3 regions of the Sinobaca sp. H24 genome follow, and region 1 is predicted to be linked to each of the others. Evidence: riboswitches for the same ligand, from Rfam matches in the RefSeq annotation. Region 1 holds a riboswitch; each other region holds the start of a gene.

Region 1 (10,738 bases):
TCCGCCTTCCTGTTCTGAGGGAAGAATAATGGTTTTCCCAAGGCCGGTAATGTCCTGGCCTTTTTTCATCATTTCAAGCAGTCTCGGCGAATCCGCGGTCTCTCCGTAGAGAACCGCTCCTACTACGCGGTTGTCACGTACGACCACTTTTTTGTATATGCCTTCAAATTCATCGTGCACGCGGATTGCTTTCGTATCCTCTTCATCCTGAAATGTGCCCGCAGAAAACACATCCACACCGGATACCTTCAGCTGCGTATACGTGAGCGACCCCTGATAACCGGTGCCGGTACGCGCTTTTGCACAGATTCGTTCAGCCAGCACCTTTCCCTGCTCATAAAGTGGAGCCACCAGGCCGTAGGCAATACCGTTGTGCTCGGCGCATTCGCCTACCGCATATATGTCTTTAACGCTTGTTTCCATATGATCATTAACGAGAATAGCACGATTCGTATCGATCCCTGAAGCCCCTGCTAATACGGCGTTAGGTCGGATACCGACGGCCATGACGACCAGATCGGCTTCCAGCGTGGAACCATCTTTAAATTTCAGTCCCTCCACCCGTTTTTTTCCCAGTATCTTTTCTGTGTCTTTCGCCATATGAAACCGCATGCCCTGTGCTTCCAAATCATTCTTCAGCATTCGGGATGCCGGCTCATCAAGCTGGCGCTCCATCAGATAGCTGCTGTTATGTACGACTTCAGTTTCCATATCCAGATTCAACAGGCCGCGGGCTGCTTCCAGACCAAGCAGTCCTCCTCCAATAACGACCGCTCTTCTATATTTTTTAGAGGCACTGATCATTTCTTCTGTGTCTTTAATATCCCGGAAGGCAATGACCCCTTCTTTATCTGCACCAGGTAAAGGCAGCATAAACGCATTGGACCCCGTTGCAATAATTAAATGGTCATACGGACATTCACGGCCCTGTCTGCTCCGTACAACTTTTTTCTTTTTATCAATTTCCTCCGCTTCATCTCCTGCATAAAGGGTAATATTCTTTTCTTCATACCAGTCATAGTCGTTCAAAATAATTTCATTGATGTCGCTGTCTCCCTGCAGCACTTTGGAGAGCAGAATACGATTATAATTTGGGTACGGTTCTTTTCCGAAAATGGTAATAGTAAAGCGATTCGGTTCTTTTTTTTTTCCTCAATCGTTCGAATACCGGCCATTCCGTTCCCTATTAAGACAATATTCTCTTTACGCATGCTGTACGACACTCCTTTGAATGATATAACTCAGATGATTTCGGCTAGAGCAGGCTTATCAGCAGACAATGAAATCCATTTTTCAAAACTTCCAGCTTCCGGGAGACAGGTTACATACTGTGCTCCTGCCTGCTTTAACGAATCAGCGGCGCTTCTGGAACAGCAGTAGAAAGTAAGTTTATCTTCTATTAAGTCTCCCGGAAGAGATTCCAGACAGTCAGCGGCGGAAGCCAGGTCCGGCACGATGATATGAGACGCATGGCCGACCATGGTTAAATGGCTGAAAGCCGTTTTTTCCCGGTTTCCCCATTTGCGGCTCCCTGTATACACTTCCGCTCCCAGGCTTTCCCATTCCTTTTGAAATTTTTCTGTTTCCGGAGTGGCATGATGAATAATGCATCCTTCTCCAGTTAGCGGCCCCTTCTCTATCCACTGCAGCTTGTGATGAAGTACAGCTACTTCTCCTACAATAATGATGGAAGGGTTTGCCATTTTTTGATCCGCCGCTTTTCTTTCGATATCAGCAAGCGTTCCTATTATTTCCCGCTGTCTGCCGCAGGTCCCCCATTCAACGACAAGCACCGGGGTACCTTCGTTTTTTCCATGGCTGATCAGTTCAGAAGCGATGAAAGGAAGGTTTTTCATTCCCATATAAAAGACGATCGTTTCCATTCCTTTCGCGAGGCCTGCCCAGTCTGCCTCCGGCTTCCCGGACTTCTCTTTGCTGTGCCCTGTCACAATAGCAAGGGACCTGGCATGGTCCCGATGCGTAAGCGGCACTCCTGCATAGAGCGAAGCAGCGCTGGCAGCAGTTACACCCGGAATCATTTCATAGGCAACTTTATGACTGCGGAGCATTTCCGCCTCTTCCCCAACTCTTCCGAATATACCCGGATCGCCGCCCTTCAGCCGGACGACCCTTTTTCCCTTCTTTGCCTGAATCAGCAGCTCTGTTTGAATATCCTGCTGCCGCAGCGTATGCTCGCACGGTTTTTTTCCACAGTAGATAAATTTCGCTTCCGGATCAGCTTCCAAAAGCAGGGCGGGATGGACCAGCCTGTCAAATACCACAACGTCAGCCCGCTGAAGAGCTTTCAATCCCTTGATTGTCAACAGCTCCGGATCTCCTGGACCGGCTCCTACAAAACAAACGACACCTGGTTTCATTTCGTTTCACTCCTGCTTTTCTTTATAATTATGTATTGTATAGAAAGAAGCTGGGAATTTCTGCAACAGCGAAAGATAATCTAACACACTTTATTATGCATATTAAATACATATTAAATAACAGAAAAAACCCGCTCCTTAAAAGAAGCGGGTTGAAGTCGTGATTATTTTTGAGCCAGCTGCCTAAGACGTTGTGCTGCCTCTTTCGGATCTATTGCCCGGCTGATAGCAGAAATCAGCGATACCCCGTCAGCTCCAGCCCTCATGATGCTTTTCACATTTTTCTCTGTAATGCCGCCGATGCCTACAATCGGAAGGGTAATACCAAATTTCCGTAAGTCCTGTATGCCTTCCGGACCGATAGGCTCATCGGCATCATCCTTTGATGTAGTGGCGTACATAGGTCCTGTTCCAATATAATCGGCCTCGTCCTGTACAGCTTTTTCGGCTTCCTTCAGTGTTTTTGCCGACACGCCTACAATCATATGGGCCGGTAGTTTCTTTTTTACACTAGAAGCGGGCTCATCCCCCTGGCCAATGTGAACGCCGTCCGCCCCGATCTTTACAGCAAGATCGACATCATCGTTTACAATAAACGGAATGCTGCGGCTTCGGCATACAGCAAGCAGTTCACGAGCCAGCTCTTCTTTTTGTTCTGCCGTTTTTGAAGCCGGTCCTTTTTCACGAAACTGAAAGCAGGTAATCCCGCCCGCGACCGCCTGCTCGAGTACTTCAGCAGGATTTTTATCCGTATCCTGGCTGCCCATAATAAAATAAAGCAGCAGTGTTTCTTTATTCATAAGTGCCTTTCAATGCTTCTTTTTTTAGTGTCAGCTGCTGTCTGATATCCATATCCCCTACATGGTACAGGGCGTTCAGCAGCTCTACCTGAAACGTGCCGGGTCCTCTCATCGAAGCAAATCCGCCGGCTTTTTCAGCCGCTACCCCGTAGTAGCCGAGCGCTGCGGCTGCGCCGTATGCCACATCGTCCGTCACCGTCAGAAAAGAACCGATCAGGGAGCTTAGCAGACAGCCGGATCCGGTCACTCTTGTCATCATCGAATGGCCATTATGGATGCGGTACATATCTTTTCCATCCGTTACAGCGTCAACCGCTCCGGTAACCACGATAGGAAGCTTCAGTGCCTGAAAAGCACGTTCTGCCGTTTCTGCTGTTCCTGACTGGGAGGATCCTGAGTCGACTCCGCGTGTGCTGCTTTCAAGTCCTGCGACAGCGGCAATTTCTCCTGCATTGCCGCGGATAAGGGAAATATCTATTTCTTTTAGAAGCCGGCGCGCTGTATCCGTGCGGTAGGCTGTAGCACCGGCCCCTACCGGATCCAGCACTACCGGAATGCCTTTTTTGTTTGCCGCTGCTCCAGCAAGAAGCATTGACTCCACCTGTAATTGGTTCAGCGTTCCAATATTAAGCACAAGCGCATCTGCGGCAGCCGCCATATCTGCGGCTTCTTCTTTTGCATTCGCCATCACAGGCGACGCACCGGCCGCTAAAAGGCCGTTTGCCGTAAAGTTTGTTACGACTACGTTTGTAATGTTATGAATAAGAGGCTTTGCTGTCCGCATTTCATGCAGAACTTTATATACTTTTTTTCCTTCAGAATGCATCATGTTCTCTTTCCCTCCAGGTCATTTCATTTATTTCTCTAAAAATCGTCCCCAGTGATTAACCGGTCCGCTGCCGTGTCCGATATTGAGCGGATGGCTGATCGCTTTTGTAATAAATTCCTTAGCCAGCTCACATGATTTGATGACGGGAATGCCTTTCGCCCGATTGGCAGCAATAGCCGCAGAGAATGTACATCCCGTCCCGTGCGTATGCTTTGTATCAAATCGATCCGCTGTCAGATGAATAAACTCTTTCTTATAATATAACACATCAATGGCCGTATCTTTGGCGTGTCCACCCTTTACAACAGCAGCCCCGGCTCCCATCTCATCGACCAGCAGACGGGCTGCTTTTTCAGCCTCTTTTATCGTAGATACGTTTACGCCGGTAAGCTTTTCGGCTTCTTCCATATTAGGAGTCACGACTTCTGCTATAGGCAGCAGCCGGTTAATCATCAGCTCTGTCGTTTCTTTATCCATTAACGAGTCACCGCTTGTCGCGACCATCACCGGGTCTACAATAATCGGCAGATTTTCCCGTTCCAGCCGGTCCGTGATGCTTTCAATCATAGATGGCAGAGCGATCATGCCGGTTTTTACCGCCTGAGGCCGGATATCTTCGAGTACTGCTTCCAGCTGTTTTAGAATGGCTTCATTTTCCATATGCCAAACGTCTTTGACCCCTACGGTATTCTGGGCAACGACGCTTGTAATAACCGCCATTCCATAAGCCCCGACCTCCTGAAATGTTTTTAAGTCGGCATGAATGCCTGCGCCTCCAGTAGGGTCTGTTCCCGCTATCGATAATACTTTTGGTATTTCCGCCATGATTTGTTCCTCCGTTTTTAGGTGTACTCACCACATCCGGGACAGCTTTTACTTTTCTGCTCTCCCCATATAAAAAAGCCGCCCCTTGAAAGGAGCGGCTTTTGCTGACTATGCCAGCCTGATAAAAACGCACGCTCCACTTTCCTACGCTGGCTTTACCCAGATCAGGTTCAGAGGGACAAAGGAATTTCCTTATCTCAGCATATGCGCCCCTAGTGGTTGTCTTTATTTCATGTTACGGGAGAGAAAGCTTTATTGTCAATTAATCATTTATTTCTCCCTGCTTCTGCCGCTTTTTTTCGCGTTTCTGTTCTTTCTTTGCCTTTTTTTCTTCTTTTCTCATTTTACGGAAATTTTTATCCATAAAGCTGTACAGTACTGGAATAACAAACAACGTCAGGAAAGTGCTGCTGACCAGCCCGCCGATAACGGCAATACCCATCGGCTGCTGAATTTCCGCTCCTTCCCCGATGCCGAGTGATAAAGGAACGACGCCAAGAATCGTTGTCACGGCTGTCATAAGAATAGGACGGGTTCTCTGTTTAACAGATTCCACAATAGCTTCTTTGGAAGCCATGCCTTTTTCTTTCTGCTGATTAATATAGTCTACCAGTACAATCGCATTGTTCACGACAATACCAGCCAGAACGATAAGCCCGATAAAGACGGTAACGCTTAGAGGAGTCTGCGTGATGGCAAGCGCAATGCTTACTCCTATGACCACGAGCGGTACGCTGAACATAACGATAAATGGATATTTGAAAGATTCAAACTGGCCGGCCATGACTAAATAAATAAACAGCAGGCCGAGAATAAAGGCAAATATCATACTGTCGAGCGCGTCATCCAGCAGTTCCTGCTCTCCCGAATAGGCTAGAGAGGTACTGTCTGCCATATCATTGCTTTCATATATATCCGTTACTAAATTAGATGCCTCATTCAATGTGGTATTCGAACTGTAGGCGGCTGTTATTTCCACGCTGCGCTGCTGATCATCACGGTTAATAACGGCGGGCCCGCTGCCTTCTTCAATGTCAGCTACTTCCCCGAGTTCAATATACTCGCCTTCCTGATTGGCAATCAGCAGCGTTTCTAAATCTTCTGCTGTTTCCAGTTCTCCGGTTTCATATTGAACCACCACATCGTACGTTGTGCTCCCCGGCGTCTGGATCGTTGTTGCCGTCTGGCCGCGGGTTGCATTATCCACGCTCTCTGCGATCTGGGCGGCAGCAAGACCATTGTCTCGTGCATTTTCTTCATCCACAGAGATCTGCAGTTCCGGCGCAGTATCTTCATCTGATGTCGATATTTCCCGTATATCTTCCGAATCTCTCAGCTCTGAGATCATATACTCTTTAGACTCATCGAGTGTATTTACATTCTGATCGCTGATCGTAAAGACAACCGTATTTGCTTCCCCTCCGCCTATAGCGGTCTGGCTGGAAAGGGAAATATCAGCATCCGGCTCTACGTCGATGACTTCATCTTCTATCTGTTCAATAAAGTCGATGGTACTTGCTTCTCTGTCTTCCATAGGCTGCATGGTGACCATCACCTGCGCTTCATTAGAACCTGATGGTCCTCCTGATGCGGCACCGCCGTCACCCGAAGAGCCGATCATTGTTAAGTAGCTGTCTACAGCACCCTCTTCATTTAAAATAGCTTCAATGTCTTCAGTAATAGCGGTCGTTGTTTCCAGATTGGTGCCGTATTCTGTTTCCACATCGATCGAGAAAAAGCCCTGATCGCTTGCAGGAAGAAAGTTAACGCCTGTCGTAGCAAGACCGGCACCGCCCGCAATAAGAAATAATAAGGTGATAAACAGCGTAAGAAAACGATGCTTCAGCGACCATTTGCTCGCTCTTTCCAGACGCTTCATATAACGGGAGTTCTGTCTTTTTTCTTCTATATCTTCTTTAGGGGCTTTCAGGATGCGGCTGGCCATCATCGGTACAACGGTAACAGCCACAAACAAGGAAGCAATTAAGCTGAAGGACACCGCCAGTGCAAACTCGGTGAAAATATTTCCGACAATACCGGATACAAAGATAATCGGCAGAAAGACGGAAACGGTCGTCAGCGTCGATGCCGTAATCGCACCCCCAACTTCTTTTGTTCCTTCGGAGGCCGCCTTCCTCGGCGTTTTTCCCATCGACAAATGCCGGTAAATATTCTCAATTACAACAATGGCGTTGTCGACGAGCATTCCAATGCCAAGCGCAAGTCCGCCGAGAGTCATCAAGTTCAGTCCGACATCCGTAAAATATAAAAACCCAAACGTCACGATAACGGAAAATGGTATCGCCACTCCAATAATCAGCGGAGTCTTTAAGTTACGAAGAAAGAAAAACAGCACAAGCATCGCAAACACACCGCCCGTAATAAGAGCTGTAGTCACGCTGTTGATCGACTGCTGGATGTAATCCCCTTCATCGTAGAATGTCGTAAAATTCAGGCTGCTGTACTGATCTTCTTCGAGCAGTGTATCGAGTTCACTGTTGAATGCTTCTGATACCGTTGCCGCATTTGCATCCGTTTCCTTCATTAAGTTAAGCTGCATAGCCGGCTCTTGATTTGTTCTTGTTATAGCATTTCTTTCTTCAGGAGCAAGGGCTACTTCCGCCACGTCCGACAAAAACAGCTCATCTCCTGTTTGAGGATCAATGGTCACAAACAGCTCTTCTAAGTCTTCCTGAGCTTCTATTTCCTTTAATACTCTTGTCGTGAGGGTTCTTTCTCCTGACTCCACCGTTCCTCCCGGAAGCGACACATTGTTGGACTGTATCACATTAACGATGTCTTCCTGGGTAATCTGATATTCTTCAAGCTGCGCCTGATCCAGGTTAATTTCATACCGTTCCGTCACCCGGCCCGATTCATCAACGTTGGCCACCCCTTCCACACGTTCCAGTTCTGTGCGGATAGAAGCCAGGTCATCCTGAAAGTCTATTACCTCCATATCATCAGAAGTGACAGCGATCTGCGCCATGCCAAACATGGAAGGATCAAATTTCAGAAAAGAAGGATCCGTCGCATCATCTGGAAGCGGGGCATCCCCCATCGAGCTGATAACATCCTGCTCTACATCATCAATAGCCGTCTCCCAGGAGAATTCCAGAAGGATTAAAGCAGAGCCTTCTTCAGAGGTCGAGGTAATATTATTCAGGCCGGGAAGCGTGGATAGCTGCTCCTCAAGCGGAATCGTCACACTTTCCTCCACTTCTTCCGGACTCGCACCCGGGTAGCTTGTTACAACAGCTGCAACTGGAGGGTCAATTTCCGGAAAAAGCTGGAGAGGCAGATTGGTTAATGATACCGCTCCCAGTAAAATAAAAAGAATCATTCCTACAATAGTCAGTTTCGGCCTGCGAATGGATAAATCAGTAATTTTCACGTACACCGTTCCTCCTCTTACGCCTGCACCCTTCTCAGCGCTTCACTTTGACACTCTCCAGTGCCTCAGACTGCCGGGCAGAAGCATTTTATACCATGTGTTCCAGTTTTTATATGTGTATTATTATTCTGCCGGTTAAAGAATGGAATAGTTGTTGTATGTAAGAATATAAATAGTTAAGCAGCTTAACTATTTAATAAACTAAAGCAACCACAGCAGAGAGTCAATTAATCTATCTCCATTTCACAAAGAATTCATCTAATTAATATTTTCATGCAAAAAGAGCAGCAAATGCTGCTCAGTCTGTTGAAAAAAATCAAAAATACATATTTTTATACAAAAGCCTGCAAAAAAGAACTCTTTGCGCAGGAACATTTCTTACTCTTCAGTTTCTTTTATCAGCTTATCCAGTTTTTTTAATGTCTGGTCGATTTGTTCAATTTCTTCTTTTTTCAATTGGCTGATATAATCCTGGATAATCGATTCTTCAAAAAGCCGGAATTCCTCCTGGAGCCGTTCTCCCTGGGGACCAAGCTTGATAATCATTTCCCGGCGGTTTTCCTCATTAATGAGCCGGATCAGAAGCTCTTCTTTTTCAAGACGGTTTAATGCCTGGCTGACTGCGCTCTTCGAAATGTTTAAATAATAGGCCAGGTTTGAAATAGAGACGTTCTCATCCTGGACAAGCCTCATCATCATTGCTTCCTGCCTTGTGGTCAGCTGAAGTTTTTGAAGCAGTGGAAGCTTCGGCTGCAGGTTTCTTGAAATGCTTTCTAGTGACTTTATCGTACTGTGCAGTATTTCTTTATATTCTTCATATGCCATTTGCTTCTCACCCCTGGCTGCTGCGTTACCGCAGTACCGCTTTTTTCAATCCTTTGTTCAGCAGAGCTCCAATTGCCCCGCTGAATTCTCCATTTTCCAGAAAATAAGCCTTCTTCCCACGAAGCTCCGTGTACTGGGTCATAATGGACTGCAGTGTATTGTGATTGGAAAAGGTAGTTCCTATATAAATAACAGCGTCCGTCCCTATCCGGTCAGCTGCCTGTACGCTCATCGTCGTAATGGTTTCACCGATCATCCGTACAACGGTCGCGATGTAGTCTTCTTTATTATGGGTACCCTGTTTCATTTGAGCAAGATCTCCAAAGTTGCTTGCCGTCAAGTCCCCGGAAATGGGCGGGGGTTCATGAGAATAAATATCCCCGACCGTGACGTTTAACTTTCTGCCGTCTCCCTGCTCTCCGAGAGTCAAAATCCTGTCGAATTCATCTTCCCCCGTTAACAAATAAGATAAGCCGAGCAGCGTGCCTCCACCCATTCCGCTTCCCCCGATCCGCTCATAGGAGTCCTGGTCAACCATATGAATAGATGTTCCGGTCCCGACATTAGCTACGATAAAACGATCTCCTGTTTTATTAATCAAACCGCTTCTTTCCAGCTGCCATTTGACTCCTTCACAGGTGGCTTCAAATTCATTAATTTTCTTTGCGGCAAAAGGCAGTTCTTTCATCAGCGCCCCCGCCTTTCCCCCCGTTACCTGTACGTACGGATCATCAAAGGTTTCTTTAAACCAGTCGTGCAGTTCGTGGAATTTCGATGTGGCGATTTTTTTGTATCCCCAGTCATTCCCTTTCGCATACACAATTTTGGAAAGAGTGCCCCCTCCATCGATTCCTATATATTGATCACTCATGTATTCAGCTTCTCCTCTCCCTGCAACGGCGGTCGTTAACACAACTGCTCTGTATCTTTTTATCGTATAACTCATTATAAGTGGTATATCCTGTTTTTGCATTGGATTATTCTTTATTTACAGATATTATCTTTCTCTGTCTTTCTCTAAATTATGCTAAAATGTGGAAGGAGATCTACGGAGGTGACACAACTGCATGACGATAGGCGAAGTGTTTTCTATTATATTAAGTATTTTATTTGTATTAAACATCGTATTTGCCGGAATTATCATATTTTTGGAACGCAGGGACGCCACGTCAACCTGGGCCTGGGTTATGGTGCTGTTTTTTATTCCATTTCTTGGATTTATCCTTTACCTCATTTTCGGACAGAACCTGACAAGGCGCCGGTTATTTGACTGGGAAGACATTAAGAAAATCGGCATTGAAGATTTAATCCGAGCACAAATTGCCGCACTTCGGGAAGAACGGTTCCACTTTATTGATCCATCGGTCCGCGAGCACCGTGATCTTATTTTTATGCAGCTCGTCAATAACGATTCCGTACTTACCCAGGAAAATGAAGTAGATATATTCATTGACGGCGGAAAGAAATTCGAAGCGCTGATGAAAGATATCGAAGCGGCAGAAGATCATATTCATTTTCAATATTATATTCTTCGCGACGATAAGCTCGGTACAAGAATTATTAAAGCTTTAACCAAAAAAGCTGAAGAGGGTGTAAAAGTCCGGATTTTGTATGATGAAATGGGTTCGCGGTCTATTTCCAAAAAGTCATTCCGTGCCTTTCACGCCGCAGGTGGAGAAACAAGCAT
Region 2 (10,738 bases), on a different contig from region 1:
AAATCAGGTGTGGGATATTATACGGACGCTCGCAGACAGTGGCACTACGGTTTTATTAACTACGCAGTATTTAGATGAAGCCGATCAGCTTGCAGAGCGAATTGCGGTTATTGATGAGGGAAAGATCATCGCGGAAGGAACGAGCAGGGAACTGAAAGCCTCTGTCGGTGCCGGTGCGCTGACGGTTCATTTTTCTGATAGAGGGGCATGCATAAAGGGGGAAGTGCTTATCAAAAAGCAAATGCCCGGTACGCTGCAGTCTCAGCCCGATGCGGCAGCTCTTACGGTACGAACGTCTCATGCAAATGAAGGAATTGCTGTGCTGGATATATTGGCAAAGGCTGATATCGAGGTTATAGATTTTTCCTTCGGCAATCCAACGCTTGATGAAGTATTTCTAGCACTGACTGGAGAAGCAGTTGGTGAAAAAACGAAGAAAGCAGGTATCAAACAATGAAAACGCCGATTTCTTCTGTTTCCTCTGCCGCGCAGGAGTCGCTCCGGGATTCCATCGCGCAGGAAAAAAAGCTGGATAGACGTGCAGGAGCTTTGTCTGCTTCCATTACATTTGGATGGAGGGCGCTTTTAAAAATCAAGCACGTACCGGAACAATTGTTTGATGTAACTGCCTTTCCGGTTATCTTTCTATTAATGTTTACGTATTTATTTGGGGGAGCTATTGCGGGGTCAACAGGGGATTATCTGCAGTTTCTGCTGCCGGGTATTCTCGTCATGACAGTGACGATGATTACAATGTATACCGGAATGGATTTGAACAAAGATATAGTAAAAGGCGTGTTCGACCGTTTCCGGACGCTTCCAATCTGGAGACCGGCGCTGCTGGTCGGAGCGCTGGCTGTCGATATGGTTCGTTATTCCATGGCAGCGTTTATTATGATCTCTCTTGGCCTGATTCTCGGTTTTCGTCCAGAAGGCGGAGCCATCGGGGTCGTCGCTGCGGTAGGACTGCTCCTCCTATTTTCATTCAGCTTTTCCTGGATATGGACTGCGCTCGGCATTGTTATGAGGTCTGAAAAATCCCTTATGATGATCAGCATGATGTTTTTTTTCCACTCACTTTTGTCAGCAATGTGTTTGTCGATCCGCAGACCCTTCCAGGCTGGCTGCATGGATTTGTAGAGTGGAATCCTATCTCTCTTCTTGTGACAGCAATTAGAGGGCTTATGCACGGTTCTGCAACGATTCAGGATATTGGATGGGTGCTGCTCGTTTCTCTTCTGCTGACGGCGGTTTTTGCCCCGCTTACAATGTATCTGTTCCGTCACAAAAAATAATACGGAACATACGAAAGAAAGACCCTTTCCAATTGAGGAAGGGTCTTTTTCATTTGCCGCAGCATTGTCCGGCCTGCTTCTACCAGGTAAACGTAACTGCTGATTCAGCAGGGAGGGAATACATAAACGATTCATCGTCTTCTTGTACTTTAAATTCCTGCTCCCCGGCACTGAGATTGGCGGCAATTAAGACATGAGAACCGTCCGGATTCTCAAAAGCCACTGTTTCAATCTCATCAGCATAGTGGGTGGAATCAATGCGCACCGCACCGGGTTCAACAAATTTGCTCGCATGCCCAAGCGTGTAGTATTCAACATTTTCTGTTATATCCCCCGTATCAGGATCAATGGTAACCACCCCGCGGCAGTCAGGACATCCGCCGTTTTGAGGACCGTCTGATGGATCAAGGGCCAGGTTCCAGAACTGGACACTTTCCGCATAATTTCTTGTGCCGCCGATCAGCATATTGGTCATGTTCCAGCTTAGATTCTCCCCGAAATCGGTATTCCAGCTGCCGCCGCTGCACTCAGTTACGTAGATGTTTTTATTTGGATAAGCCTCATGAACATCGGTCATCGCCTCAGGTTCACCAGCGTAGCAGTGAAAAGCCATACCGTCTGTATAGTCATTGGCCTGTTCATCACCGAGCACTGCATTGGCATAATCAAGCCCGGTATCCCAGTTGTGATCAAAAGCGATGATTTCTGTTTCAATATTCTCTTCCTCGAAAGCGGGGCCCAAATGTTCCCTGATAAAGTCACGCTGTTCGATGCCGTTCATACTCATTGTTGGATATTCCTCTGACGTATATTCAGGCTCATTCTGCACCGCTACAGCATCAACTTCCACGCCTTCCTCTTCATAGGCCTGAATGTACTTCACAAAATAGTCCGCATATGTTTCGTAAATCGCAGGATCCGTATAATCAAGAAACGACCCGTTGAATGTGTATTCTTCCTTCATCCATGGCGGTGCCGACCAGGGAGAGCCGAAGATAAATATATCTTCGTTTTTATCCTGAATTTCTCCAAGAAGCGACCATACTTCCCGATCCGGTTCAATCGAGAAGTTTTCCAGATCGTAATCAGTGCCGCCTTCCTCTACATCGTTGTAGGAGTAGCTGAGCGGATCACCGTTTTCGTCTACAGAATAATCGGATGCTCCAATAGAATGACGGATAAAATTCATGTTAATGCCATCATCTGTAAAAATGTCATCCAGCAGATCATCTTTTTGATCCGGCGTCAGAACATTGTTAATGAGATAGGCGGAAGATCCGGTTACCGCCATGCCAAATCCTTCGATTTCCTGATAAGTGGTGTCCGGGTCGACTTCCACAGTCAGGGGAGCCTCCGGTGTCTCTTCATCCGGCTGGAATTCTATCTCCGCCTGTTCATCAAGCAGGTTTTCCTCGTCGCCTGTAGTAAGCCAAACTTCCGCACTGTTATCTAAATAATCTGCAAGACGGAAAACGCCGATTACAGCAGCAAGCAGGGCAGCCATAATGAGTCCTGTTCGTAACCATTTATTTTTAAGTATATAAACCGCTCCCTTACTAATTTAATATAGCCGCTGATCGGGCACTCGTTCATTATATCCATTTTAACGAACGAAATACAATTAAATAAACCTTATATAGAACAGAGAGCGGAAAATATTATTCAAGCACAGCTGAAAAATTAAAAAACGCTTCTGTCTATCTTAGTGATAGACAAAAGCGTTTGGGTGGAAAATAATGCCGCTATGTTAGCTGTAGTAGCGTTCCAATCCTCTAACAATGGCGTTGGCTGCAGCTTCACGAAAAGCACTGGAGCGGAGTTTCTCCGCGTCAGACGGCTCATCCATGAAAGCGACCTCAGCAAGAACAGCCGGCATGGATGTATTCCGGATAACAGAATAGTTTGCATCCTTACTGCCACGGTCAGCTGTTCCAAGAGCTTTGATCATTTCTTCCTGAATCAGGCCGGCAAGCTCTGCGCCGTCCTGACTGCCGGTATAATAGAACGTTTCTGTACCGGAAGCTGCACCATTTGCAGCATTCGCATGAATACTCACAAAGCTGCTGGCACTTGCAGCATTGGCTATACGAGCGCGCTCTTCAAGACCTACATAAACATCGGAAGTTCTTGTCATAACCACGTCAGAGCCGGCAGCATTTAATTTCTGCTGCACCCGCTGGCCAATATCAAGCACTACATCTTTTTCCTGAAGACCGTTGGCAACAGCTCCGGGATCACTGCCGCCGTGACCGGGGTCGATGGCAATCGTTTCACCAGCAAGCGGATTTCCGCCTCCGGCCGGAGGTGTAACAGGTGCAGGCGTGCTGCCTTCTACAACCGACAATTAATTAAGGCTTACATAGCCATACGTGTCATTAAAGTAGATAAGTGCCCAGTTGCCGACCGTATCCTCTACTTCGACTGTGGTGCCGTTTGGCAGCGAGCCGCGGATTTCAGAGGAGGCATTGGCGCCGGAACGGACGTTCAGGCTGTTATTTACTCCTGTGACTGTGCCCTGGTACTGGCCCGTGCGATCACCTGATCCGGCGGAAGGTTCATTTAGATCAACGTAGTTCATGCTGACATACCCATATGTATCGTTGAAATAAATAAGCGCCCAGTCTCCTACAATGTCTTCAATTTCAATGGTAGAACCGTTAGGCAGCCATCCTCTAACTTCTGAGGAGGCATTTGCACCGGAGCGGACATTCAAACTGCTTTCTACTCCGCTGATAATTCCTGTCTGGCTTATTTCGTTTGCGCTCGCTTCTCTTTGTTCCTGAAAAGGAGAAAAGAAAAGCAGCAGACTTGTAACAGCCAAAGCAAAAACCATAAAAGCGGCTGTCTGTTTTTTGTTCATACATCGCTCCTTTTTTTATGGCAGTTTCTTTGATTTCCCTGCTGCAGGATAATATCCTCAGTAGAACAGCTTATGTATTCAGGAAAAAAAAGACCATGTATGAAATACTACCTGTAGGACCGAAATTTGAAAAGTCCCATTCTTCAATTAGTTCTTACCTATTACTGGAAAAAGAAGTGCTTTTTCAGGGATAGAACAATGTTTTAAAACGAAGGGAAGAATCTTTTTAAAATGAATGCAGGATTATAGGCAGTGAAGGGTATAGTCGTAAAAAGGGCTGTATAAACCACAGCAGGAAGTATGGAAAGGAAGGACAGACCTATGGATAAACAGGAAGTAATAATAATCGGGGCAGGGCCTACCGGTCTTACGCTGGCGCTTGAGCTTTCCCGTTATCATATTCCAATTCGCATCATCGCTAAAGACAGCGGTCCCGGCCAGGCATCAAGAGCAATGGCCGTTGTGCCGAGAACGCTGGAGTTTTACCGGCAGTTTGGCATTGACCAGGAAGTAATAAACAATGGCATCAAGCTGGATAACATTCTGGTACGGGTGGAAGGAGAAGAAAAAGCGGCAGTTAATTTTCAGCTGCTCGGCGGTGATTTGAGTCCCTATCCATTTGTGCTGACTTATCCTCAGGATGACCATGAAGCATTTCTCATTAGCAAAACTAAAAGCGCAGGGGATTGAAATAGATTGGGGAACGGAGCTTGTATCCTTTACTCATAATGACACAGGGACGACGGCTGTAGTCAAAAAAGACGGTCGCACGGAAGAAATTCAAAGCTCTTATCTTGTAGGCTGCGACGGAGCTTCAAGCATCGTGCGGACAGAACTTGATATTGATTTTACAGGCGGTACCTACCCACAGATATTTTGTGTGATTGATATTGAAGGAGAAGGAGAAGCTATTAGTTCGAAAAGTATGAACATGTGTTTCAGCGGAGATGAATTTGCGATCTTTATGCCGGTACGAAGCAGTAAAACGACCAGGCTGATTAGTATTATACCGAGAGAGCTGCAAAAGCAGGGAAAGACTTCGTTTGAAGATATAAAACCATTTCTGGAATCTGCATTTAAAGTGCGGATTGATAAAGTAAACTGGTATTCGACGTACAGCGTTCATCATCGTGTGGCTGAACACTTTCAACAGGGTCGTGTGTTTTTAGCCGGGGATGCCGCGCACATACACAGTCCTGCCGGCGGACAAGGAATGAATACGGGAATCGGTGATGCGGTGAACCTGGGCTGGAAGCTTGCATCCGTCATTCAACAACGGGCACATCCATCTATATTGGAAACATACAGCCCGGAGCGACGTACCTTTGCTAAGGTCCTTGTGGCAAGCACCGACCGTGCGTTTACAAGAATCGTTGCAAAAGATAAACCGAGCAAGCTGCTTCGTAAAAATATTATTCCGGCCGGGATCCCTCTGTTAAATTATTCCAGATTTATCCGGCGGATTGTATTTAATATTCTTTCCCAGATTCGTGTAAATTATAAAAAAAGCGATCTGAGCTATGGACACAAAAACAGGCTGCACGCCGGCCAGCGCCTCCCGTATACGGGCTATAACTATGATGCGCTGAATGAAATGGACTGGCAGATTCATATATATGGTCAGGCAAGTGACTCTATGAAAGAATTTGCGTCACGGCACCATATTTCTTTATTTAAATGGCCGTGGGATAAGCGAGCTTCCAAGGCGGGACTCGTCGAAGATGCTCTCTGCTTTATCCGTCCCGATGGACATATCGGATTTTTAAGCGAATATCAGGATACCTATGAGCTGAATGCCTACATGAGAGAGCACGGAATCGTTACAGAAGCGGCCAAAAGCCATGCAGCAAATTAGTGAAAACGTGATATAGTATTAGAAGCTCGGGATAAGGGAGGGCTTATGGAAATATCCAAAGCACGTTTTGCTGCTTTATGTATCTGTCATAGCATTTTGTTTCTTTTTTCCATTCTGCTGCTTGGCCTTCTGCTGAGCGGTATCCTTACAACAGAGAGAAATGGTCTCTACCTTGTATTGGGATCTATTATTCTTTTTTCCAGCATCATTGGCATAGATAATATACTGAAAATGCTGGAAGAAAGAAAAATAGCATAAAAAAGCTCCGCTTCTTTATACGAGAAGCGGAGCTTTTATGCGTCTATGGGTTATTGCTCTGTGTATTGTTGTTTGGGTTGGATTCAAGCAGCAGCAAGCCGGAAGAAGAAGGATCCCGCTGCTGGAGCTCGTAGAGAGAAGCGGTCAGCTCCATAAACCACGGTTTGTCATTGGATTCGAGTGCCAGATCTATCATATTGAGCAGACCGGCTTCATAATCGAGGCCTGCATTTTCGAGTTTCGTTACTTTCTGCTGAATAAGCGCTATCTTACGGCCGATAGATGCTTTGTTATCGGAAGATACGACAACCAGTGTTACCGTTTCGTTTAAGGAATTAACGTGATCGACATACCCAAAAATCAGCTCATCATTGTTTGTTACAGCTTTTACCCAATCACCATATTGAAGCGTATTTTTATTTGTGAGCATTCTGTAAACCTCCTCAAAGGATATCTAAAAATAGAGAGTGCCTTGTCTTCGGGTCCATAGCAGGAATGCGGTTAATTAATTCTTATTGTACCTTACTGGGGTAAGGCACCGTCAACTTATCTGCTTTTATCGAGCAGATCGGATAAATCAGCGATCGTATAATTTTTTAAAAAGTCTCCTAAATGCTCTTCAGCATCAATCAGAATGATCGAAAGAAGCGTATTTGTGGACGAATAAAGCGAATACGATACACTCTCTTCTGTTTTCTTAAATTGCAGTGTGCCTTCAGCAGTTATTTGGTAGATATCCCATAAATTGATCCGGCACGGGTCTCCTATTAGAGAAAAACCGCCGCCGATGCCTTCTTTAGATTCCACGTATCCGCAGTCTCTAAGAACGCTCAGAACTCTTCTTACCTGGACCGGATGAGCCTGGGCACTGGAAGCTATTTCAGTGCTTCTTGCATAGCGTTCCGGCTTTGTATCGAGAAATAACAAACTATGCACAGCGAGTGAAAACTCTCTATTCACAGGCATCACCCTTTCCCGGGGAAGCGATCCTTCTATATACTGTAAGTATAATTGTTACAGAAAATTCTGTCAATTAAAAAGAAGTGCTAATGGTATTTTTTTCAAAAAAGAAGGTTGAATATTTTATCTATTGTGCTATAGTAGTGGCAAGTTCATAAGTAATCCGCTAGGGGTGCCGTAAATGGCTGAGACAAGATGTATCTTGGTCCCTTTGAACCTGATCTGGTTAATACCAGCGTAGGAAAGTGGAGACGGCATCCTGCAGTATGGTTATTTTTTAGACTATATATGTTCAGGGCCACTCCACAACGGGGTGGCCCTTTTTTGTGCCTCCGGTTGTTCTGTCGGTATCACCTGCGGATGCTTATGGCATCAAAGGAGGTCTTTTGACATGAAATTTTCTGAACAGCTTTGGAAGGACACAGAACACTTATTTGAAGCAAGCTATAACAACCCGTTTATCCGGGGTATTGCTGAAGGGGAGCTGCCAGCTGCTTCTCTTACACACTATGTGAAACAGGATTATGAATACCTGAATGCCATGATCAAAGCAAAAGCATATGGCATAACTAAATGTAATTCAAGAGAAGATATGGCCATGTTTAACGATACGATTGAATTTGTATTAAACAGTGAAACACATCCACACCATAATTTGTGTGAGCAGGCAGGAGTATCCTATGAATCGCTGCAGGGATATGACCTGGCGCCGGCAGCCCAGCATTATACCCTGCAGATGCTGCATTATTCCTCGACAGGCACCCTTGGAGATGTGATAGCTGTTACACTTGCATGCCCATGGGTGTACTTGTATGTAGGAGAGAAGCTCATGGAAGAGGTCAGCCCGGGACCGGAGCATCCATTTAACGACTGGATCCGTTTTTACGGAGACAGGGAGGAGCGGGAAATGTATAAATACATTGATCGGCTTGATGAACTGGCAGAGACGGCAGGGGAAGAAGAAAAAAATAGATGGCGCCGGTTATTTATGGAAGGCTGCCAGCTGGAGTATATGTTTTTTGACATGGCTTTTCATGCGGCGGACTGGCCGTTTGAGCGCACGCTGGAAGAAACAGGACGTAAGGGATGAAAGCTGAGAAACTAAATCTCCGGGACATTGTAGTCATTGCATTTATTTCAGCCGTGTTTGGCGTACTTTATTTGCTTTGGGTTCTGCTTGGTCAGGTAGTGAGTGGTGTGATAGGGCCGGTAGGCGGCGGTTTGATGGCCGGCTTCTGGATACTGGCTCCAATTGTGTGTATGTATATTATCCAGAAACCGGGAACCGCTCTTCTTGCTGAAATGATTGCAGCCGGAACGGAAATTATGGTTGGCTCGGTAAATGCCGGTGCCGTATTAATTCTTGGTTTTACTCAGGGACTTGGGGCTGAGCTTATTTTCGCCTTGTTCTTCTACCGTTATTTCTCGCTGCCGGTCTTAATGCTGGCGGGTATGGGAGGCACCTTTGCGGCTTTTTGGACGCAGTACTTCTTATATGGAATCAACCAGTATTCCTTTATTGTTGCTGCAGCGATGATGGGGACGATGCTGATCAGCGGAGCACTTTTAGCCGGATGGGCGGGAAAAAGCTTTAGTGATGCGCTGGTGAAAACAGGGGTGCTCGATCGATTTGCATTAGGAAAGCAGTACCGCAGCCGAACGATGGAAAAGGATATCTCATGATAACAGCCGATCAGCTTACAGTGACTTATCCATTTACGAAGGAACCAGCGATGGCCGGCTTCACATCAAGAATTAGGAGTGGAGAAAATGTGCTGGTAATTGGTCCAAGCGGATCGGGTAAAAGCACGCTCACTCTGGCTGTGCAGGGCATTCTCCCGAGATCGGTAGAAGCAGACGTGGCAGGAGAGCTTCAGGTGGACGGAGAAATACCATCACATCGAAGCATAATGGAAGCAGCCGCTAAAACAGGCGTATTGTTTCAGGATCCGGATACTCAGTTCTGCATGGCAGTCATTCGTGATGAATTAGCATTTACAATGGAAAACAGAGCCATTGCTCAAGAAAAGATGGACAGCCGAATGCAAAGCGCGTTAAAAGCGGTGGGAATGCAAGCGCATATTGATACAGCGATACATGCTTTATCCGGCGGGATGAAGCAAAAAGCGGCGATGGCATCTCTCTGGTGCCAGGACCCCGATATATGGATTATTGATGAACCAATGTCCCAGCTTGATCCTGCCGCCCGCCGCAGTCTGGCTGAATGCCTGCAGGTAATTAAACAGGACGCAGAAAAGACGCTGATCATGATTGAACATCAGCTCGATGAGGTTGTCGAGCTGGCAGACCGGCTGATTGTTATGGACGATAGAGGGTCCGTATTTGCAGATGGTGCCCCGCGGGACGTGTTGACTGAACATACAGAGGCTATGGTAAGCATGGGTATTCGGCTGCCGTCTGTTACAAAAACAGCCTATGCCCTGCTGAATAAGCACCCGGAACTGTTCAGGAGGATGCCTGTAACTATAAAGCAGTGGCAGGAGGGAACAAGGCATCTCCCTGCAGAAATAATCAACCGCGTGCTTCCTGTCCCAGCTGGAAGCGGGAGGATTGATGATAAAAATATAGTGCTGGAGGGAGAAAAGCTCAGTTTCCGCTATAAAGGCACCAAAGTAATAGATGAGCTGAGCTGCCGGTTTTATAAGGGAGAGTTCCACGCGATAGTCGGCCGCAACGGATCAGGGAAAAGCACGCTGTTTCAACTGCTTACAGGCTGGCTGAAACAGGAGCAGGGGGATGTGTCTTTGTTCGGGGAAAAGCTCACCCGAAAATCGATGAAAAGAATCGCATCTGCGATTGGTATTGTGTTTCAGCAGCCGGAACATCAGTTTATTCATGTAACGGTGGAAAAAGAGCTGAGACACAGCATGGAAATCGAAGGATGGAAAGAAGAAGCTATAAAAGAACGTGTGGAGGAATTACTCGATCTGTTTGCCCTGCAGCACAAAAAAATGAGCCATCCTTTTCAGCTGAGTCAGGGACAGAAACGACGACTTTCGACAGCTGTCATGCTTACAAGCAGTCAGTCGATTCTTTTGCTTGATGAACCGATGTTTGGCCTGGACCAGAGAAACACCGATGCCCTTTTAATGATACTTCGAAAGCTGCAGGAAGAAGGCAAGACGATTGTCATGATTACACATGATTTGAATGTTGTTTATTCCTATGCCAGTCGTGTGATTGCGATAGATGAAGGGGTTGTTTATTATGAAGGAGACACAGCCTCTTTTTTCCATCATCCAGATCAGATTCATCGTGCCGGCGGGGTAATACCAGCCTGCATGGAGATGCGACAAGAAAAGGAACGATTGATCTATGTTTGAAGCGTATCAGCACCAGAACGCATTTTTGCAGCGTGTACATCCCACCGTGAAGCTGTTGAGTCTTCTAATAATAATGCTTTGCATGATTCCTATATACGACGTATGGCGGCCATTGTTACTTCTAACAGCTACAGTGACTGCTATTGCGGTATTAGGACGTGTTCCT
Region 3 (10,738 bases), on a different contig from region 1:
TTCACTCCTTATTTAGTAGTAGATGATGAAGCTGGTTCATTGGTATGCAGGGATGTTTTTAGTGAACCGGCAATAAGTTCCCATGCTTCTTCTGCCTGCCTGTTCGGGCCGTCATGGGTAAACGCATGCTCACACCCGTCAAAACGCCTGTGCTCGGCTTCGATTCCATGTTTGGTAAGCTTAGCAGCATACAGCTCTGCTTCTTCTGCCAGGGAATCATACTCTGCGGTAATAACCAGTGCCGGCGGAACACCATTCATATTTTCCGCCATGATAGGAGAGGCAAGTGGATTTTTAGCACTTTCCTTATCCAGCACGTAGCAGTTATTATAAAAAGTCATCTGTTTAGCCGGGATGACCCGATTTTCATCAAGTACAGGCTTCTCTTCGGCTGGCGTTACCAAATCCAGCACTGGATAATTAAGAATCTGTTTTGAAAAAGAAAATTCTTTCCTGATAGCTGCCAGCAGGGTAAGCGCTGCAGCCAGGTTACCCCCTGCGCTCTGACCTCCGACAGCCAGCCGGTCTTTATCAGCACCGAGGCTTTCGGCGTGGTCAACCACCCATTTTATTACTTCATAACTTTCTTCCAGCGCTGCCGGGAATGGAGATTCCGGCGCTTTCGCATAATTGATATTCACTACCAGACAAGAAGCTTCATTTGCTATATATCTGCAGTAAGGATCGTCCTGAGAAGCATCTCCATGTACAAACCCGCCTCCATGCAGGTTTATGTAAATAGGAAGTTTTGCTGTTCCCGATGTTACCGGATAATAAAAAGTTACAGGAGTAAGCCGTCCTGTTGTAGAAATCAATCGTTTTTCAGCGGAGGCGACCGCCTGAATATTTATTGTAGAAGGGCGTTTTTTAAAAGAAGCTTTTTTTCTAATTGCTTTAGCCTGCCAGGTATTTATCATTTTACCGCTCCATGTTATTTGACGTATATCATTATGTACCCTCTCTATAATGAATTCTAACATTCTATTATTCTGACGGTTCTGCAGGTTTCGTTCCATCAAAAAGAAGGTATGAGATAAGTAAAATTTTTTTAGGAGGTTTTCCCCATCGAATACACTGCTTCAGCTGCTGTTGAAAAGCTTCTGGAAAATTTCCGGACAATCCGCAGACAAACGCTTCACATTACCACCCCTCTGGAAACGGAGGATTATATGATGCAGGCATCTCCAGACGTGAGTCCCGCAAAATGGCACTTAGCCCATACAACTTGGTTTTTTGAACAGTTTATATTGAAAAATCATGCTGAAAACTATGAAGAATTTTCCAAGGATTCCAACGCTCTTTATAACTCCTATTATGAAACACAGGGAAAGATTTTCCCCAAGTCACAGCGCGGGCTGATTTCGCGGCCCACTGTAGCGGAAACCTTTGCTTATCGTGACTACGTAGAGCAGCAGGTGGAAGCTTTTTTACAGAACACTCCTTTAACAGAAGAAATTGCTGATCTGATGGAAGTAGGTCTGCAGCACGAACAGCAGCACCAGGAGCTGCTTATTACAGACACTAAGTACAACTTCTCGATCAATCCGACAAATCCTGCTATTATACCGGAGCATTTTTCAGAAACGACCGCTGCACCGAGGGAATGGCTGACATTTGAGGAGGGACTGACAGAAATAGGCACGAATAATATTCATTTTTCTTTTGATAATGAACGTCCAGTTCATAAATACTGGATCCATCCATTTTCGATCGCGACCGTTCCCGTAACAAACAGAGAATACATGAATTTCATTGAAGACGGCGGCTACAAAGAGGCCGGATACTGGCTGTCCGAAGGCTGGTCTATCGTTAAACAGGAGCAGTGGGAAGCTCCCTTATACTGGGAAAAGCATGAGGGCGAATGGTACGCCTACTCTCTGCAGGGGCTTAAGAAGGTGAATCCGGAAGAACCCGTCACCCACATCAGCTATTATGAAGCAGACGCCTTTCCCGATGGGCAGGCTTCCGCCTCCCTACAGAACAGGAATGGGAGCACGCGTTCAGCGGATATTCTACAGAGGGACATTTTGTAGAAGCAGAAACGTACCATCCTGCCCCGGTTGATAAGCCGGAGCATGTTTATGGAAACGTATGGGAATGGACCAGAAGTCCTTACGCTCCTTATCCCAATAACCGGCCGCTTGAGGGGGCTCTTGGAGAATACAACGCCAAATTTATGAGTAACCAGATGGTGCTGCGCGGAGGATCCTGTGCAACACCGCAGTCTCATATCCGCTCGACGTACCGGAATTTTTTCCCTCCTGAAAAACGCTGGCAGTTCAGCGGCATCCGCCTTGCAAAGGATGAATAAATGAAAAAAACAAATCTTCCTTATACGCTGGTTGACCTGCAGCCTGATGTGTCATCTTTTAAAGAAGATGTAATTGCCGGTTTCGAAAAAACCCATAAGGCTCTGCCGGCCAAGCATTTTTACGATAAAACGGGAAGTTCATTATTCAACGCCATTACGAAGCTGCCGGAATATTACGTAAGCCGGACAGAGATGGATATTCTGCACGATTTTGGTCCTGATATTGCTGAAGCAATAGGCGGCCGTGCGCATATTATTGAACTTGGAAGCGGAAGCTTCGACAAAATTAATCAGGTGCTCCCTTTTTTGAAGAGCCCCGCCTCCTATAAGCCGGTGGATATATCGATCAGTGCGCTTCAGGATACCGCAGAAAGAGTGCTGGAACGATATCCGGATTTGGAGGTTACCGGCATATGTGCAGATTATACGAGCACTCTGGACTTTCTGCACCAGGACCGGGGAAATAATAAAACCATCTGCTTTCTCGGTTCAACGATCGGCAACTTTCAAAAAGAAGAGGCCGCCGCTTTTCTTCAATCACTGGCCGGCGAACTGCATGACGACGGGCAGATTTTGATTGGGGTAGACTTAAAGAAAGATACTGCTGTTCTTCATAATGCTTATAATGACCCTGCAGGCATTACGGCAGCATTTAACTTAAATATTCTGGAACGTATGAACAAAGAAATGAAAGCTGATATTGATTCAGCCGGGTTTACGCACCATGCTTTTTATTCTGAGGAAAACGGACGAATTGAAATGCACCTCCAGAGCAGTAAAGAACAGCTGGTATCGCTGGAAGAACACACCTTTCATTTTTCCAAGGGAGAGACCATTCATACCGAAAACTCTCATAAATTCTCTATTGCCGAGTTTATTGCCCTGGCTAAGCAGTCTCATTTAAACGTAGATGCTTTTTGGACAGATGAAAAGGAATGGTTTGGAGTATTTTTATTAAAACGACCGTAAACAGCAAAGAGAAAGCACCCATCGTGCTTTCTCTTTTTCTGTTATACCGGCCAGTTTTTGTGATAATACGCCATGTCCCAAAACAAGTATTCGAACTTGGTCGTCGTTAAGAAAATCTCCTCCAGTTTATCGAGTTCATGCTGCGGCTTTCCTTCTGCCAGCTCGTCCAGCAGATCAATGCACCAGTCTGCGAGTTTCAGGAAATCCGGATCGCTGTAGGTACGTATCCACTCCCCGTAGAGCTCATGCTCAACTGCTCCTGGAATGCGACTTAGATCCCGGCCGATTTCTGCGTAACTCCACATACATGGGAGCAGAGCCGCCGTCAGTTCAGCCAGCCCTCCATTCTGCCCCTCATGAAGCATATACCTCGTATAGGCCAAGGTCACGGGAGCTGCCTCGGCCTGTTCCAGCTCTTCTTCTGTAATATCAAGCCTGGCACTGTAGTCCCGGTGCAGCTGCATTTCTTCGTTGAGCGTAGACTGAAGCAGATCCGCGAACTCTCCCATCGTTTTTAATGTCCGGGCCTTCATCGTTCCCATCGCAAATAGACGGGCATATTCTTTTAAATACAAATAATCCTGGATCATAAAATAGCGAAAGGCTTCTTTTTCCAGCGTCCCATCTCCCATTCCAGTAACAAATGGATGACTGTGGTTTTTTCTCCAGATCGGCTGTAGTTTTTGCTGAAGCGTACGGCTGAATGACATTTCTATTCCTCCTTCTTTTTTTCTGAATGCAGCCATTCATATACATAAACGGCGAGCGTGTTTGTAAATGTTACTAATTGATCGATCGAAAGCCTTTCGTTCACAGCGTGAGCGTTGGCAAGCGTTCCAGGCCCAAAAATGGCAGTTGGTATGCCGGCTTCACCAAGCCATCCTCCATCTGTCACGGTAGGAGAAACATCGAGATCGGCTTTTTCGCCGGCCATTTTTTCAAAAGCCTGGGCCAGCAGTTTTGTTCCAGGGTGTTCCTTATCAACCGAAAGAGAAGGGAAAATTTCTCCTCTTTCTTCAATCATGGAGGTGCCGCCCCATGTAAATTCGGGAGGATGATGTCGGAGCCAGGGGTCTCCCAAAGCAACATTACGTATATGCTCCTCTACTTCTGCTGCTGCAGATTCATGTGTTTCATCCGGATAAAAATGAACGGTCACCCAGAGCCGGCATTCATCTGCTATAAAAGCTGCATGTCTTCCTCCTTCAATAACAGCAGGGTTAATCGTGTTCGCTCCTGCCGGCAGGCCCGGATAACTTTTTTCCACAGCCCACTGCCTTTCCAAAGTCTGCAGCCCTTGAATAATGACCATCATTTTCTCAATCGCACTGGCTCCCTTCACTGCACCTCCGGCATGAATCATATTCCGTCTCATCGCATCGTGAAATGTATCCGGGCTTTTAATCGTTATCCATCCGGTAATCACTCCGCCCTGCCCTTGTATATGCAGATCGCTGGTATCAACAACAAGCGCATAATCCGCTTTATAACCGCGCCGGCAGCACGCAAGTGTTCCCGCTTCACCTACTTCCTCTCCGATCACTGACTGCAGCATAAGGTCACCCGGCAGTTCTATTCCCAGTTCATGAAACATACGGATAACAAATAAGGCTCCTGCCAGACCTCCTTTCATATCAGCCGTACCCCGCCCTTGAATCCAGCCGTTTTCGATTTCGGCCCGATAAGGATCTGTTTTCCATTCTGATCCTTCTACTTCAGCTGTATCCACATGTCCGTTTAGAATAAGACTGTGATATCCGGCTGAATCGGTTCCTTTTTTCGTCGCTACTACGTTGGGATCTCCCGGGTAAACGTCCCAGCTGTCTATCTCATATCCTGCCTTCTCCAAATAAGATGCAATAAATGACTGAATTTCCGCTGTGTTTCTTGCCGGCGGCGCCGGCGTTTCGTATGATACCAGCGTTTTTACCAGGTCGAGAAGATCTTCCTGTCTTTCCTCCATATGTGTTAATAATCTGGATATGTCCGTCACTTTCTCTGCCTCCTCATTAAGTGATTACTCAAATAAAAAAAGCCTCTTCCGGGAAGAAGAAGCAGAGACGTCAGGTTAGTCTTCAGCTTCTTCCCTCCGCTGGTATCAGCCAGATCAGGTAATAAGGGTCAAGGACGTTTCCTTTTCTCAGCTTACAAAGCTCCCCTAGAAGTAATGCAGTGCTATTCATTTATGTCTTTTAGTAAATCACAGATTGCGCTTTCATACAACCTCATGTTTGACCACGCGGCAAATAGGCTATTAATAAACGTTGGGTAAGACTTTGAAAGGAGTACAAAAATGATTCGCACTCTCGCTGTTACGATACATAATGAATTTATTGAAAATGAAGATGTTGCTGTACTGCTTGCTGATCAAACTATTAAATGGTTCTGGGCTGACTTCCGGGACCCTTCCACTCAAGAAGCGTCCCGCCTGGAAACGGATTTTGCCTTTCATCCACTGGCTGTAGAAGACTGCTTTCATTCCATGCAGCGTCCGAAATACGATCACTATGAGGATTTTGAGTTTTTTGTGATGCATTCTCTGCAGAAAGATACATTTGCTAAAAAAGAAGTCGATATTTTTTCCGGCAGAAATTATGTAGTAACGTTTCATTTAAGTGCCTCACCTGAAATAGATGCTATTTGGGAAAAAGCACGAACGTCTGCGGATTTCCGGCAAAACGGAGCTTATTATATTATCTATTCCGTTATTGACAAAATTGTTGATGACTATTTTCCACCTCTTTACCAGATGGAAGACCGCCTCAATGAAATTGAAGAAAAAGATGCGGACAAAACGTACAGAGATTTAATTGATGAAGTATTCGATATCCGCGGGGATCTGCTGCAGCTCCGCCGGACGATTGTCCCTATGCGGGATCTGCTTTACCGGATGCTCGACCTGCGCCTCGACCTTATCACAGAGCACAAAGCTTACTACCGGGATGTGTATGATCACTTACTAAAGCAGACCGAGCTTATTCAGTCCAACCGGGAAATGACTTCTGATATGCGGGACAACTATCAGACGATCAACTCAAATCGAATGAACGAAATTATGATGACGCTGACCATTGTATCTACTATTTTTATTCCCTTGACCTTTATTGCTGGATTATACGGAATGAATTTTACCAACATGCCCGAACTCACGGCCGATAACGGCTACTTTATTACGCTTGCGGTCATGGCCGTTATGGCCGGCGTCCTGCTGCTTTTGTTTAAATGGAAAGGCTGGTTTAACATATTTAAATAACCACACCCGTATCAGGGGGAAAGTATTTGTTTAAGAGTCCGGGAACAGGGAAACATTTAACTTATACACTAATACGAAACGGGGGAATTTCCAATGCTCGAACAAACAGCCGGTGAACACGTAATTGATCTTTTAAAAGAATGGAAGATTGACCGGATTTTCGGGATGCCGGGAGATTCTATTAATGAGTTTATGGAGGAACTTCGTAAACAGCAGGAAATTCGTTTTATTCAAATACGGCACGAGGAAACAGGAGCACTTGCGGCCTCTGCCCATGCCAAGCTTACTCATCAAATCGGCGTTTGTTTGTCCATTGCAGGACCGGGTGCCGTCCACCTGCAGAACGGCTTATATGATGCCAAAAAAGATAAAGCCCCTGTTCTTGCCATAGTAGGACAGATAAGCAGTACACTTGTGGGGACAGATAATTTTCAGGAACTCAAACTTGAAGCAATGTTTGAAGACGCTGCGGTATTCAACCGCCGCGTTCAAACGGCAGAGCAGCTTCCGGATCTGCTCAATCAGGCTATCCGGACCGCTTACGCAGAAAAGGGGCCTGCTGTTCTTATCGTCCCGGACGATTTATTCGCCCAGAAGGTCAAATCAAAAGAAGCTCTGACGTCTGCTATCTATTCTTCTCCTATCATCCGTCCGGAGGAAAAAGACCTCAAAGAAGCAGTAACATATATGCATGAATCAAAAAAGCCAGCAATTCTTGTCGGCAAAGGCGCGGAAGATGCTGCCGAAGAAGTATTGGCTTTCGCAAAAAATCAAAGCTCCTATCATTGTTTCCCTTCCTGCTAAAGGAATGATACCGGATGATCATCCACAGAATATGGGACAGCTCGGGCAGCTCGGGACAAAGCCTTCTTATGACGCCATCCAGGAAGCCGATCTGCTGCTTTTGCTCGGAACCGCATTTCCCTACCGGGAGTTTCTTCCGGAAAACACACCTGCCGTCCAGATTGACATCGATCCTTCTGTAATAGGGAAATACTATCCGTCCCGTGTCGGCCTGGTAGGGGACCTACGTTCGATTCTTCCCTGGTTTACGAATGGGCTTGAAGAAAAAAACGACGATTTCCTCCAGACCTATATAAAAAAGCGGGAAAACTGGAATGAGGAGCTTCAACAGGATATCGATAAAGAAACAGAGCTTCTTCAACCCCAGCAGGCTATTGCTGAAATTCAGAACATCCTGGAAGATGATGCTGTTATTTCCCTGGATGTCGGAAGCGTTACGGTCTGGACTGCCCGCTATCTACGCCTGAAAAAGCAGAAAATGATCCTCTCTTCCTGGCTTGCCACAATGGGGTGCTCTCTTCCCGGAGCTATCGCTGCAAAACTGGCTTTTCCGGACCGCCAGGTTATCGGCATTGTCGGAGACGGCGGCTTTTCGATGGGAATGCAGGATTTTGCTACGGCTGTGAAGTATAAGCTTCCCATTATCATGGTCGTATTTAATAACGAAAAAATTTCGATGATTGAATTTGAGCAGCAGGCTATGGGAAATCAGCCTGAAGCGACAGATATAAGCGACATTGATTACGCTGAATTTGCCCGGGCCTGCGGTGGAATTGGCTATACGGCTGATTCCCGGGAAGAGCTCAGGCATGCTTTGAAGCTGGCTGCCTCCAGTGACGTACCGGTCGTGATTGACGCACATGTAGAAAACCTTCCGCCGCTTCCGGGAAAAGTTTCCTATCAACAGGGCATCCACTACGGACAGTATATGATCAAAAGCATGTTTTCCAAAGGCTCCACTACTATCCCACCTATCAAAAAAGGCCTAAAGCGGCTGTAATTCCGCTTTAGGCTTTTCTTTTTTAATATCATGGAGAAGCTCCAGGAGCTTTGGGGCTTAACGGATGTCTCCGCCTTTCTTATTACCTTCTGCCGTTTCTTCTTTGCGCGATAATTACTTCTTTTTCGCCTTTTTCCATTTTTGATTTACAGATGGGGCATGTTTTTTCCTGAAGCGTATCGTCTTCCTGGGTTTGAATTTTCACCCATACGATACAATCCTCATTTGTGCATAACCATGCTTTTACTATTTTTCTTTCTTCCGGCAACTGTTCCATGGGCTGGCTCCTTTTTGCGTTGCGTGTGGGAAAGCATCTAAAAAAAAGCGGGATACTTCCACAGCTTTTCCGCGGTATTGGGCGGGGGAACCGATATACAACTCTTCTTTTGCCCTGGTAATAGCGACATAAGCTAAGCGCCGTTCCTCCTCTAATGCTTTTTCTTCACTTTCATTGCTTTTCTTTATAAAGTCTTTACTCCCGGAAGCCTTGAGCGCCGAGCTATGCGGCAGTATCGTCTCCGATGCTCCAATTAAATAGACAACCGGAAATTCCAGACCTTTTGCCCGATGTATGGTCATAAGGGATACGGCATCTGTTTTAGCGGCCTGTGTTTTTTTCTGCATGCCTTTATACATTTCCACCATATCATCTACAAACGATACAAAGGCCAGAACAGAATCAAAACGGCCGGCGGACGATTCCAGTTCGTCCAGCGTCTCTTTCACGCCTTCTTTATGCATCGTTTCCGCCTGTGCTTCGTTGGCTTCCAGGTACGTATCATAAAAAGCTTCGCGCATTTTCTTGATCGCCTGTTTAGGCTTCATCGGCTTCAGCTGCTTGAGCAGCCGCTCCCTTTCCTGCAGTTTACCTACCTGGAAAGTGCGCAGACCGCCAAGGGATTGAAGCAGTTCAAGCGGCTCCGCCTGTTCTCCGACAGCTTCCAGTCTTTTAATATGAAGCATGCCTTTTTCCCTGTTAATAAATAACGTGGGTAGCACCTCCGGCAGTGCTTCGTTATAGTAGGGGTTTAAGGCAAGCCGCAGATGATCCATCACCGCTTTAATCGGCCACTGGTTATAAAACATTTGATCAACTGTCGTGAAAGATAAAAAAGGAATTTGATGGAGCGTAAGCTGTTCGAACATAGCCCGGCTCACACTGGCCGTACGGTGAAGAACTGCAAAATCTGCATAAGAACGGCCGTCGTTCTGAACTTTATGAAGAATATCCGCCGCTGCAAGCTTTGCTTCTTCATCCGTCGTTTCCGCCCGGAAATAAAGCGGATATGTTTGAGACATCACTGTTGATTTAAGTGTTTTTTCCCGGCGGTTTGTGTTAAGGCGTATGACTTCGTTTCCCAATCCTGTAATGGGTGACGTGGATCTGTAATTCACATCAAGGGTGGCCATTTCTGCTGTTGGAAATTCCTTATCAAACTCCAGAATGATTTCACTCTGCGCCCCATTAAACGAATAGATTGTTTGATCATCATCGCCTGCTACAAATAAATTCTTGTGTGATGCAGACAGCATCTTCATCATTTCATACTGCAGCGGATTCGTGTCCTGAAATTCATCCACCATAATGTATTTAAATCGTTCCTGCATTTTTCTCAGAAGGGTTTCTGATTCGCAGAGCAGCTCATACGCATGGCAGAGAATATCATCAAAATCCAGCTGGTGTTCTTCTTTTTTCCAGGCTTCATATCTGCGGAAAACCCCTTTCTGCTCGATTTCCATTGGGTTTTCCGCAGGCATTTCTGCCAGGGAAAGGTTATTCATCCGGTAGGAAGAATAGAGGGACAGCAGGGTTTCCGGCTGGTATTTTCCGTCAAACCCTGCTTCTTTCAGCTTCTTTTTAATGATAATATGTTTGAACCGCTCGCTGGTAATCATCTTCTGATCGTATCCCTGCCCCCGAAGCAGCTGCAGAAAAAAAGAATGAAACGTCCGGACCTGAAGCTGCCTTACAGCCTGCGCGGAAATGCCGGGCAGTGCAGCGATTCGTTCTTTCATTTCCTCCGCTGCTTTTTTCGTAAATGTTACAAGCAGTATATGCGCAGCCGGTATCTTCCGGACAGCCAGCAGGTAACCCGTCCGGCAGACAAGTACGGAGGTTTTTCCGGAACCGGCCCCGGCCAGAGCAAGAAAAGGTCCTTCCCCGTGCCGTACCGCTTTCGTCTGGGACTGATTTAAGGAAATTCCTTTTTCCTTAAGCGCCCGGAAATAGAAATAATCTTCTTCTCCACCGTCTGTCTGTTCTGCGTCAGACTCTTCCCGGGCCAGATCTGCTTCAGGAACGACAGGGCTGATGATTCCAAACGGTGTTTTTTCAAACGATGTATTTTCCATGCTATCACCAAATTTTACTTAGTATGCGACATATCAATATGCTACTCTT

What was found. Region 1 has a riboswitch for thiamine pyrophosphate ahead of thiD (bifunctional hydroxymethylpyrimidine kinase/phosphomethylpyrimidine kinase). Riboswitches for the same ligand answer to the same signal wherever they lie in the genome.
Region 2: another riboswitch for thiamine pyrophosphate. It lies ahead of tenA (thiaminase II); the one in region 1 lies ahead of thiD (bifunctional hydroxymethylpyrimidine kinase/phosphomethylpyrimidine kinase).
Region 3: another riboswitch for thiamine pyrophosphate. It lies ahead of MMY81_RS31455 (acetylornithine deacetylase); the one in region 1 lies ahead of thiD (bifunctional hydroxymethylpyrimidine kinase/phosphomethylpyrimidine kinase).

What each region holds. Positions count from the first base shown of each region.
Region 1 is NZ_JALBWT010000029.1:51,345-62,082, reverse strand. It holds partial or broken gene nirB (nitrite reductase large subunit NirB) at 1-1,211, opposite strand, end outside; gene cobA (uroporphyrinogen-III C-methyltransferase) at 1,242-2,378, opposite strand; gene thiE (thiamine phosphate synthase) at 2,543-3,178, opposite strand; gene thiM (hydroxyethylthiazole kinase) at 3,171-4,004, opposite strand; gene thiD (bifunctional hydroxymethylpyrimidine kinase/phosphomethylpyrimidine kinase) at 4,035-4,832, opposite strand; TPP riboswitch at 4,957-5,056, opposite strand; gene MMY81_RS25150 (efflux RND transporter permease subunit) at 5,095-8,226, opposite strand; gene MMY81_RS25145 (MarR family winged helix-turn-helix transcriptional regulator) at 8,605-9,051, opposite strand; gene coaW (type II pantothenate kinase) at 9,077-9,922, opposite strand; gene cls (cardiolipin synthase) at 10,119-10,738, shown strand, end outside.
Region 2 is NZ_JALBWT010000006.1:165,698-176,435, reverse strand. It holds gene MMY81_RS10960 (ATP-binding cassette domain-containing protein) at 1-457, shown strand, start outside; partial or broken gene MMY81_RS10955 (ABC transporter permease) at 454-1,295, shown strand; gene MMY81_RS10950 (glycoside hydrolase family 30 protein) at 1,375-2,799, opposite strand; gene MMY81_RS10945 (N-acetylmuramoyl-L-alanine amidase family protein) at 3,043-3,639, opposite strand; gene MMY81_RS10940 (SH3 domain-containing protein) at 3,640-4,155, opposite strand; gene MMY81_RS10935 (FAD-dependent oxidoreductase) at 4,477-4,845, shown strand; gene MMY81_RS10930 (FAD-dependent monooxygenase) at 4,802-6,010, shown strand; gene MMY81_RS10925 (hypothetical protein) at 6,056-6,268, shown strand; gene MMY81_RS10920 (IDEAL domain-containing protein) at 6,312-6,698, opposite strand; gene MMY81_RS10915 (RrF2 family transcriptional regulator) at 6,815-7,228, opposite strand; TPP riboswitch at 7,387-7,489, shown strand; gene tenA (thiaminase II) at 7,620-8,318, shown strand; gene MMY81_RS10905 (ECF transporter S component) at 8,315-8,911, shown strand; gene MMY81_RS10900 (ABC transporter ATP-binding protein) at 8,908-10,572, shown strand; gene MMY81_RS10895 (energy-coupling factor transporter transmembrane component T family protein) at 10,565-10,738, shown strand, end outside.
Region 3 is NZ_JALBWT010000056.1:1,596-12,333, reverse strand. It holds gene MMY81_RS31475 (alpha/beta hydrolase) at 9-917, opposite strand; gene egtB (ergothioneine biosynthesis protein EgtB) at 1,065-2,033, shown strand; partial or broken gene MMY81_RS34740 (ergothioneine biosynthesis protein EgtB) at 2,141-2,311, shown strand; gene egtD (L-histidine N(alpha)-methyltransferase) at 2,312-3,280, shown strand; gene tenA (thiaminase II) at 3,322-3,990, opposite strand; gene MMY81_RS31455 (acetylornithine deacetylase) at 3,993-5,273, opposite strand; TPP riboswitch at 5,348-5,450, opposite strand; gene corA (magnesium/cobalt transporter CorA) at 5,574-6,533, shown strand; partial or broken gene MMY81_RS31445 (pyruvate oxidase) at 6,627-8,337, shown strand; gene MMY81_RS31440 (cold-inducible protein YdjO-related protein) at 8,420-8,614, opposite strand; gene MMY81_RS31435 (ATP-dependent helicase) at 8,584-10,689, opposite strand.